2 regions of the Lactococcus sp. S47 genome follow, and region 1 is predicted to be linked to the other one. Evidence: riboswitches for the same ligand, from Rfam matches in the RefSeq annotation. Region 1 holds a riboswitch; the other holds the start of a gene.
What was found. A riboswitch is a leader RNA that binds a small molecule or an ion and turns the genes downstream of it on or off. The one in region 1 is predicted to bind FMN.

Region 1 (4,758 bases):
TTGACCAGTACTTTAAAATTAAACAAGTCGTTCAAAAAAAATCACAGACTGCTCAAAGTTATCATCCAATGATTAAGGAATTTCCTGAGTTCTATGGTCCTTTGACCTGTCCAGGACAATTTTTAGCCTTATTAATTTTAGAATTTGGTTTAAATTTTGCTGAGATACAAAAATTGAAATGGGAAAATTTTAATTGGAACTTTAAATATCTCACGATTGAAAAAGCAGGAATAAAACGAGTTTTACCAATTAGAGAAAAATTTGCCATAAGAGTTAAAGCCATTAATAATGCTGATGAATTATTCGCAAAATCTCGTCAATTTCTTTATACTGAATTGAAAAAATTTACGAACTATTCTTCCAAAGAAATTAGAGAACAGTATATCTTGCATCAGGTTAAAGCAGGGAAGTCAATTTATGAACTGGCAACTCTACTTGGTTTAACAACTATTACAACGCTTGAAAAATATTATAGATAGGAATTTACACTATTTTTATTATGTAAACTATGATTAAAGAAATCAATATAAAAATTAAAAACTTCGAGGGTCCTCTCGACCTTTTATTGCATTTGGTAAGTCAGTATGAAATGGATATTTTTGAAGTTCCATTGGTACCAGTTATTGAGCAATATCTTATCTATATTCAAACCATGAAAGAACTTGAATTGGAAGTAGCTGGAGAGTACATGTTAATGGCAAGTCAACTGATGTTAATTAAATCAAGAAGACTTTTACCGACAGTTACCGAAACTTTTATTGAAGATACAGAACAACTTGAGTATGATTTATTGGCTCAAATTGATGAATATCGGAAATATAAAATGTTGTCACAAGATTTAGATGAACTTCATCAGGAACGTAGTCACTTTTATTCAAAAGCTAAGACAGAAATTATCACTGATGAAACTGTACTTTTGCAGGATAAATCTGCTTTAGATTTATTTCTAGCTTTTACTAAAATTCTTGAGTTGAAAAGACAACATTTTCAAGACGAAAATACAAAAATAGCAGCTGAGAAATTTACAATCGCTGATAAGATTTTAGAGTTAAGTACTAGATTTACAGAACAAAAAATATGTAAATTTTCAGATTTATTTTCTAGCTCTACTAATAAAGATGAACTCGTCACCACTTTTATGGCTCTTTTAGAATTAATCAAAAATCAACAGATTTCTTTTTCTCAAAGAGAGCTTTTCGGAGAAATTATTTTAGAAAGAAAAGAAACTAGTGAATAAGACAGCAAGTTGTGAACTCTTACTTTTTGTATCTGGCGAAGCTGGTTTAACTTTGGCAGAATTGTCAGCATTGACAGAAATGTCTAAACAAGCTTGTCAGCAACAAATTGATTACTTAAAAGAAAAATATCATTCTGATGAAGAATCTGCTTTAACGATTATTGAAACTGCAGGTAAATATCGTATGGCTACAAAAGAAGAGTTTGCAGAAATTCTTAAAAACTATGCCAAAACTCCTCTTAATCAATCCTTGTCAAAATCAGCTCTTGAAGTTTTATCAATTATTGCTTATAAGCAACCTTTAACTCGACTCGAAATCGATCAGCTCCGCGGAGTGAATTCCTCAGGTGTTCTCTCAACACTTCGTGCTTTTGATTTGGTTGAAAAGGTCGGGCAAGTTGAAGCACCAGGACGTCCAAGTCTTTATGCAACAACTGAATTTTTCTTAGACTATATTGGGATTAATCATTTAGATGAATTACCTGAAATAGATGAGTCAAGATTTATCGCAGAAGAACAAACCTTATTTAACGAAAGTGAAGAAAATGAGAATCAATAAATATTTGGCCCATGCAGGTGTGGCAAGCAGACGTAAAGCAGAAGAACTAATTTTAGCGGGAAAAGTAACGGTAAATAATGTTCCAATGACAAACTTGGGTTATCAAGTTTCAACTGGAGATATCGTTGAAGTTAATGGAGTAGCAGTTTATAACGAAGAACCCGTTTATTATCTTCTAAATAAACCAAGAGGCTATATTTCTTCAGTTAGCGATGACAAAGGACGTCAAACGGTAATGGATTTAATGCCTCAAGTTAAAGAACGGATTTACCCTGTGGGACGTTTGGACTGGGACACAAGCGGTTTGCTTTTGCTTACAAACGACGGTGAGTTTACGAATATGATGACTCACCCACGTCATGGCGTTGATAAGGTCTATGTTGCTAAGGTAGAAGGTCAAGCGAACAAAGAAAACTTGCGTCCTTTAACTTTAGGTATGACTATTGAAGGTAAAAAAGTTAGTCCCGCCCGTTATGAGATTATCAAACAAGAGAAAACAAAAAATCATTCGATTGTTAGTTTAACTATCCATGAAGGACAAAATCATCAAGTTAAAAAAATGTTTGCGGCTGCAGGACTTCCAGTACAAAAATTGAGTCGTATTCAATATGGAACTCTTACATTGGATGGACTTCCAACAGGACAATTTCGTCGTTTGAGTAAAAAAGAAGTTTCTCAATTGATTAATGCAGCCCAAGGAAATTAAGTGATTATTATAAAAGACAATTCTGATAAAGAGTTGTTTTTTTATTTCTTAAGCAAATCTTATTCTTGATAAGCAAACTATTTTTGTGCTATAATAAAAATATCTTCAGGGCACCGTGTAATTCGGGACCGGCGGTAAATAGGGCTTTGACCTTATGACTCCGCGATTCGCTACGGCGATTGAAGCAGTGAGAATCTGCTAGCGACAGTAAAGTCTGGATGGAAGAAGATGAACAATTTTTGTAGTGTAATCAACTTCGGTTGGATTACTGTTTTTAGCCAAACCAAAAATGTCTATCAACTTCCTCGAAATTTGAAGAATTATTTTCTCATATTTGGAGGTTTTTTTATGTCTAAAACACGTCGGATGGTATTAATTGCCATGCTTGCTGCATTATCAACAATCTTATTATTGCCGATTTTGCAGTTTCCGCTATTGCCTGGAATTGATTTTATGAAAGTTGAACTCTCAATCATTCCAGTACTTATTGGAGTCTTTACTTTGGGATTGGGTGATGGATTTATTATCCTCTTTATTCGCTCTATCTTATGGTATCTCCTATTTAATCAAGGGCCATCAACTTGGATTGGTGTGCCGATGAACTTCATTGCTTTGGGAATCTTCATGGCAATTGTTTGGTTCTTTACAAAGAAAAAATTCTCAATCAAAAACTATACAGTTGGTGTTGTTTTAGCAGCCATCGCATCAGTTCTTGTGATGATGGTATTGAATGTTTTCTACGCACTCCCTCTCTATCGTTTAGCTGCTGGCTTCGATGTTGATAAGATTTTTGTTGGAGCAACTCATCTTTTTAATATGGGTTCTCTATCAGTTACTTTGAATCCAACTTATCTTTTAACAGTAGTTTTACCTTTTAATGCTTTGCAGTACATCATCTTTGCTCTGGTATTTGGTTTGATTGTTGCAGTGTTCAAGAAAAACAAAGTCGTAAAATTTTATAATGCTTAATAAAAAAAGAAATTTCATTGATTTGAAGTTTCTTTTTTTATTTAAATAGTAAATAAGTGGGAATCTCACTTCATATAGTCTGTTTTAAACGCTTTCTTTATGGTATACTAATATTTAGAATATTATAAAATAAAATGGAATAGACTGTATGAAAATTTTTAAAGATTTATGGTGGTTTTTTAAGGCAGAGAGAAAAGGTTATGGCGTTGGTCTATTAGCCCTTTTTATTGTTTCTTTAACTCACTTGATCCCGCCTTTAATTATCGGAAAAATTATTGACCATATTGTTAAGCGTAACCTGACTTTACCCTTAATTTTGAGTTTTTCTGGTATTTTATTGATCACTGCACTCGTTGAATATGGCTTTCGTTTTCTTTGGTCTACAAATATTTGGGGTGAAGCCTTTAAACTGGAAAAAATAATCCGTAGTCGGCTTTTTAGGCATTTTTTAAGAATGGATACCCTTTTTTATCAGAGAAATCGGACTGGCGATTTGATGGCTCATGCGACAAATGACCTACAAGCGATACAGAGTGTTGCTGGACTTGGTGTTTTGACTTGGGCAGATTCTTTAATGACGGGCGGGATGACAATCATTGCTATGCTCTTATTTATCGACTGGCGTTTGACAATTATTGCTGTCCTTCCTTTGCCTTTACTCGCGCTAGTATCTAAAGTTTTAGGGGATAAAATTCATGTAAGTTTTGAACATACCCAAGAAACCTTCTCTGAAATGAATGATAAAGTCCAAGAATCGATTACAGGAATGAAAGCAATCAAATCTTTTGGTGAAGAAGAACAAGATATGGCTGATTTCCAAGTTAAGTTAGATAATATTGATAAAGCCTTTATTAGGGTCAATTGGATTGACTCAATGTACGATCCTTTAATCACTTTAATTGTTGGTTTATCTTATACTTTAACCATTCTTTTAGGGGGCTACTATGTTGTTCACCACGTTTTAACGATTGGTCAGTTAGTTGCTTTTATGACTTATATCGGAAATTTGGTCTGGCCGATGTTTGCTATTGGTGTTCTTTTTAATGTTATTGAACGTGGAAGAGCTTCATACAGTCGAGTAGAAAAATTATTAGCTCAAAAAGCGGAATCAAAAATTTCTGAAGGTACTTTGAAAATGCCAAAAGAAGGTCAACTCCTTTTTGATATTGAAAGTTTTACTTATCCAAATGAGAATGAAGGGCGCAATCTGGAGAAAGTTCAATTTGATTTAAAAGAAGGTCATGTTTTAGGTTTGGTCGGACGAACAGGTGCAGGAAAATCAACGAT
Region 2 (4,758 bases), 290 kb from region 1:
TTGTGATATATTTCAAGCCCCACTCTTGCGCTTTTTCCTTCAGTTTCACCTTATGCATCATTGTTCCATCTTCGTCCATTATTTCAACGCAGACACCTACTTCTTTTAAACCAGCCAGACGCAACAAGTCAACCGTAGCCTCAGTATGACCATTTCGCTCTAAAAGGCCATTTTTCTTGGCAATAAGTGGAAATACATGACCTGGTCTACGAAAATCACTTGGTAAACTCTCGGCATCAACAAGTTTTTTTATGGTTAAGGCCCGTTCAAAAGCCGAAATTCCTGTGCTAGTTTCAATATGATCAACCGAAACTGTAAAAGCTGTTCCATGATTATCTGTATTTTTATCTACCATTGCTTCTAATTGTAAATTCTTAGCATAAGTTTCACTGAGTGGTGCGCAGATCAAACCTTTGGCCTCACTTGCCATAAAATTAATTATTTCTGGGCTGATAAATTCGGCCGCACAGATAAGGTCGCCCTCATTTTCTCTATTTTCATCGTCACTAACAATAATCATTTCCCCTGCTTTAAGTGCAGCAAGTGCTTCTTCTACTTTATTATATTGGAACATTTTATCTCCTATAAAAATCCGTTGTTAAATAGTTTTTCTTTAGTTACTGAAGATTCTTTCATCGAAGAACTACTATCGCCCCATAATTTTTCTATATATTTCCCCAAAATATCATTTTCTAAATTAACAGTATCACCCACTTTTTTATCTGCCATTATCGTCTCTTTGAGCGTATGTGGAATAATGGAAACACTAAAAGATTTCGACTTAACCTGAGCAACTGTAAGACTAATCCCATCAATCGTAATTGAGCCTTTTTCGACGATATATCTCATTAAATTTAAGCTCGTTTTGATTTCAAACCAGATGGCATTTTCTTCTTTTTTTACTTCTAAAATCTGGCCAACTCCATCAATATGCCCTGACACAATATGCCCACCAAATCGGCCATTTAATGACATCGCTCGTTCTAAGTTAACTTTGGCACCCACATTTAAGGTCCCAAGATTTGAACGATTTAGACTTTCAGGCATAATATCAGCCGTAAATTCTTTTTGATTAAATTCAGAAACGGTCAGGCATAAACCATTTGTTGAAATAGAATCTCCAAGTTTCATATCCTCTAAAATCAAGGAAGCACGGATACTAATTTTGAAGGATTTTTCTCTTTTTTGCAGGCGACTCACTTTCCCTATTTCTTCAATTATTCCTGTAAACATTAAAGAAGCTCACTTTCTAATAAAATATCTTCTCCTAGATAGGTTATTTGAGCCCTTTCTAGGAGATAGGCTTGATTGGGGTGCTCAATTCCATGTCCTTCAACTGGACTTGGTGCTTCTTTTCCACCAAATATTTTAGGGGCAATGTAAGTTTGAACTTTTTGGACTATCCCTGCTTTTAATGCCGAAGCATTTAATGTCCCTCCACCTTCCAAGATGATACTGTCAATCCCTTTTTCTCCTAACTTTTTGGTCAATTCTTTCAAATTCAATCTTCCTTCTAGGCAAGAAACTAAAATAATTTCACAACCCCCTTTAAGAAAAGAAGCTTGTTTTTTGGGGTCAGACTCAGCTGTAGCAATAATCGTTGGAATTTCAGTAGCTGTGGAAACAATCTTGGAAGCTAAAGGACTTCTTAAATGAGTATCACAAATGATTCTTATCGGATTTTTTCCATTTTCCAACCTGACAGAGAGTTGTGGATCATCTAAAATAAGCGTTTCAACACCAATCATAATTGCCATAAAACGTGAACGGTCTTGATGTACTTTCTGTCTTGCAATTTCACCTGTAATCCATTTTGATTGACCTGCTGATGTCGCAATTTTTCCGTCTAAAGTCATTGCATACTTCATCATGACATAAGGAAGCCCTTGACTAACATAATAAAAGAAAATTTTATTTAATTCTTCACATTCTTTTTCTAAGACATTGATAGAAACTTCAATTCCAGCTTCTTTCATTGCTTTAATTCCTTTTCCTGAAACCAAGGGATTGGGGTCTAAATGCCCGATAACAACACGCTTAATTCTATTTTTTATAATCGCTTCAAAACAAGGGGGTTGTTTTCCCTGATGCGCACAAGGCTCTAAGGTCACATAAAGCGTGGATCCTTCGGGAGATTCGTTACAATCCTTAAAAGCATTGATTTCCGCATGAGCTTCCCCATATTTTTCATGATAACCTTGACCAATAATTCTCCCTTCTTTGACAATAAGGGCTCCTACTTGAGGGTTAGGGTTGACATTACCACCTCCTTTTTTTGCAAGTACAATTGCTAAATCCATGTAGTATTCGTCTTTTTTCATCTATTCATCCTTTCTAATAAAAAATAAGACCCTAAAATAAAATTTCAGGGTCTTTTGATAAATTTTCTATTTTTTTCGAGCAAAAATGCAGCTCAAAAAACCAAAAATGGAGTGAATTATATAAATTCACTCCAGAGTTTTAGGCTAAATAGACATAATACTGACTAGAGTATTATGGTTTTATTATCTTCTTTCATCCAGACTATACTGTCGGCCTCGGAGTTTCACCGAATCATGCTGCAAGCAGCTCGCGGGCTATACCGCCGGTAGGGAATTACACCCTGCCCTGAAGATTTATTCAATTGTAGCTAAAGTATAGCATTTAAATTTAAAGATTGTCAAGAAATAAAAACGTATTCTTTAAAATAGCAATTTCTCAAGTTAGTTATTAATAGTTTTCGCCTATTTATTTGCTCAAAAATTACAATTTTGCTAAAATGGCTCTATTAGAACATAGGATATCTTATCATGCAAGAAATAAAAATAAACCCTCAACTCACTTGGCTTTCTTTTAATGTCGAAGACCTTAGAAATACTTCTGAACTTGCTACTTATGGTATTGACTTAGAAACGCTTCAATATGCCGAAGATAAAAATGAACGTCCTCACACGGAGTTCATCCCTGATAGTCAAGACTTTGTACTGATTTTCAATAGTCTGGATTTACTCAATTCAGAAGTTCATTATAAGACGGTTCCCATTACTTTTGTAGCACAAAAAAATCGATTAATTACTCTTTATCATCCAGAAAATGAATATTTAATTAATCAAATTAAAAAATATTGTTTTCAAAATGAACCAGAAACAGTTTATCATCTTCTTTTCATCAGTTTATTTTTGATTTCAGAGGCTTTCTTTCCTTACTTAGAACAAATTGATAAATCAAAAGAAGAAATTAATCAAAAGTTGCGTGAAAAAACAACAAAGAAAAATTTGTTGGCCCTTTCTGATATTGAAACGGGAATGCTGTATATTGTATCTAGTGCCAACCAAAATACTCTACTACTTGAACAACTTAAAACTAAAAGTATTTACAGACAGTTCAATGAAACTGAAAAAGAGCAGCTTGAAGATGCAATTATCGAAGCACAGCAGCTTGCCAGTATGACACACCTTAATGCTCAAATTCTTGAACAATTAGCAGGGACTTATAATAATGTCCTTAATAATAATTTGAATGATAATATGACGACTTTGACAATTGTTTCTGTACTTTTGGCAGGATTAGCAGTCATCACCGGTTTTTTTGGAATGAATGTACCACTTCCACTTACTAACCAAAAAGATGCTTGGGTTTGGATTATTGGAGCTTGTATTATTCTTTGGCTACTTTATGCGGCACTTTTTCGTTATATTATTGGTCGAAGACAATAAAAAAATCAGCCAAAGCTGATTTTTTTTATTTTATTTTTACGCTTGCAATTTTTTCAAGATCATCAGCAATTGGATGTCCATTGCTTGTTCGATCTGATAATGATAAATCGCACAAATTGATATCGTATTTCTTGCCAGTCTCACTGATAACTTCTAATACTTGTTCATCAGTTTCTTTTGTCGCTGGTGCTTTAGCTTGACTGAACAAATCTAATTCTTCGGTCAATGCTGATAAATCAGCAGTCGAATTGATTAAACCGGCTGCAAAGACAGTATGATTATTTGTCTTCAAGGTTCGTAGTACTTGAAGGCCACGGTTAGCACGTGAGGTGGCCGGAATATCATCCGTCTTAACACGTTTGATAAATGCCCGTTGAGTCAAAAGGTACCAACTATTTGAGTTAACAAAGAAGGCGGACTTAATTTTATCGCCATTTTTAAGATTCATGGCCTTGACTCCTGCAGCTCTAGCACCCAAAACCGGAACGTCATCAAGATTAAAGCGAAGGGCATAACCATTTTCAGAAATAAGCATGAGGTCTGCAAATTGAACTGGAGTGATTAGAACAATTTCATCATCTTCTCCTTTAAGTTTAGCACATGGAGTAGATTTTGAACGATAGGTCCGCCAAGGGGAGAAACTTTCACGTTCAATTTGTTTTATTTGTCCATTTCTTGTGACAACAACTAGATTTTCACCAGCAAATTCATCCACAATCTGAACAAAAATTACTTTCTCATCAGCTGAGAAATTAGAGAGACTTTGAGATAGATGCTCACCAATATCTTTCCAACGAATATCAGAAAGTTCATGGATTGGGCGATAAATGACATTGCCAAGATTTGTGAAAAGTAAGAGATGTTGAGTTGTTTTAGCATTGGCATAATAAAGAAGCTCGTCATCATCACGTTTACCAATTTCTTCAAGTGCTGAGGAAGCAAATGAACGTGGTGAAGTACGTTTGATGTAACCTGAACGCGTTACTGAAACTACAGTATCCTCTGCCACAATCAATTCGCTCGCTTCAATTTCAATGGTTTGAACTTCATCTTGTAATTCGCT

Region 2: another riboswitch for FMN. It lies ahead of ribD (bifunctional diaminohydroxyphosphoribosylaminopyrimidine deaminase/5-amino-6-(5-phosphoribosylamino)uracil reductase RibD); the one in region 1 lies ahead of IAE52_RS02075 (ECF transporter S component).

What each region holds. Positions count from the first base shown of each region.
Region 1 covers NZ_JACVUB010000001.1:444,112-448,869, reverse strand. Annotated here, with positions in the region: gene xerD (site-specific tyrosine recombinase XerD) at 1-479, shown strand, start outside; gene IAE52_RS02090 (segregation/condensation protein A) at 509-1,237, shown strand; gene scpB (SMC-Scp complex subunit ScpB) at 1,230-1,796, shown strand; gene IAE52_RS02080 (pseudouridine synthase) at 1,783-2,502, shown strand; FMN riboswitch at 2,600-2,736, shown strand; gene IAE52_RS02075 (ECF transporter S component) at 2,851-3,471, shown strand; gene IAE52_RS02070 (ABC transporter ATP-binding protein) at 3,620-4,758, shown strand, end outside.
Region 2 covers NZ_JACVUB010000001.1:155,548-160,305, reverse strand. Annotated here, with positions in the region: gene ribA (GTP cyclohydrolase II) at 1-574, opposite strand, end outside; gene ribE (riboflavin synthase) at 583-1,233, opposite strand; gene ribD (bifunctional diaminohydroxyphosphoribosylaminopyrimidine deaminase/5-amino-6-(5-phosphoribosylamino)uracil reductase RibD) at 1,233-2,321, opposite strand; FMN riboswitch at 2,503-2,619, opposite strand; gene IAE52_RS00735 (magnesium transporter CorA family protein) at 2,790-3,695, shown strand; gene parC (DNA topoisomerase IV subunit A) at 3,721-4,758, opposite strand, start outside.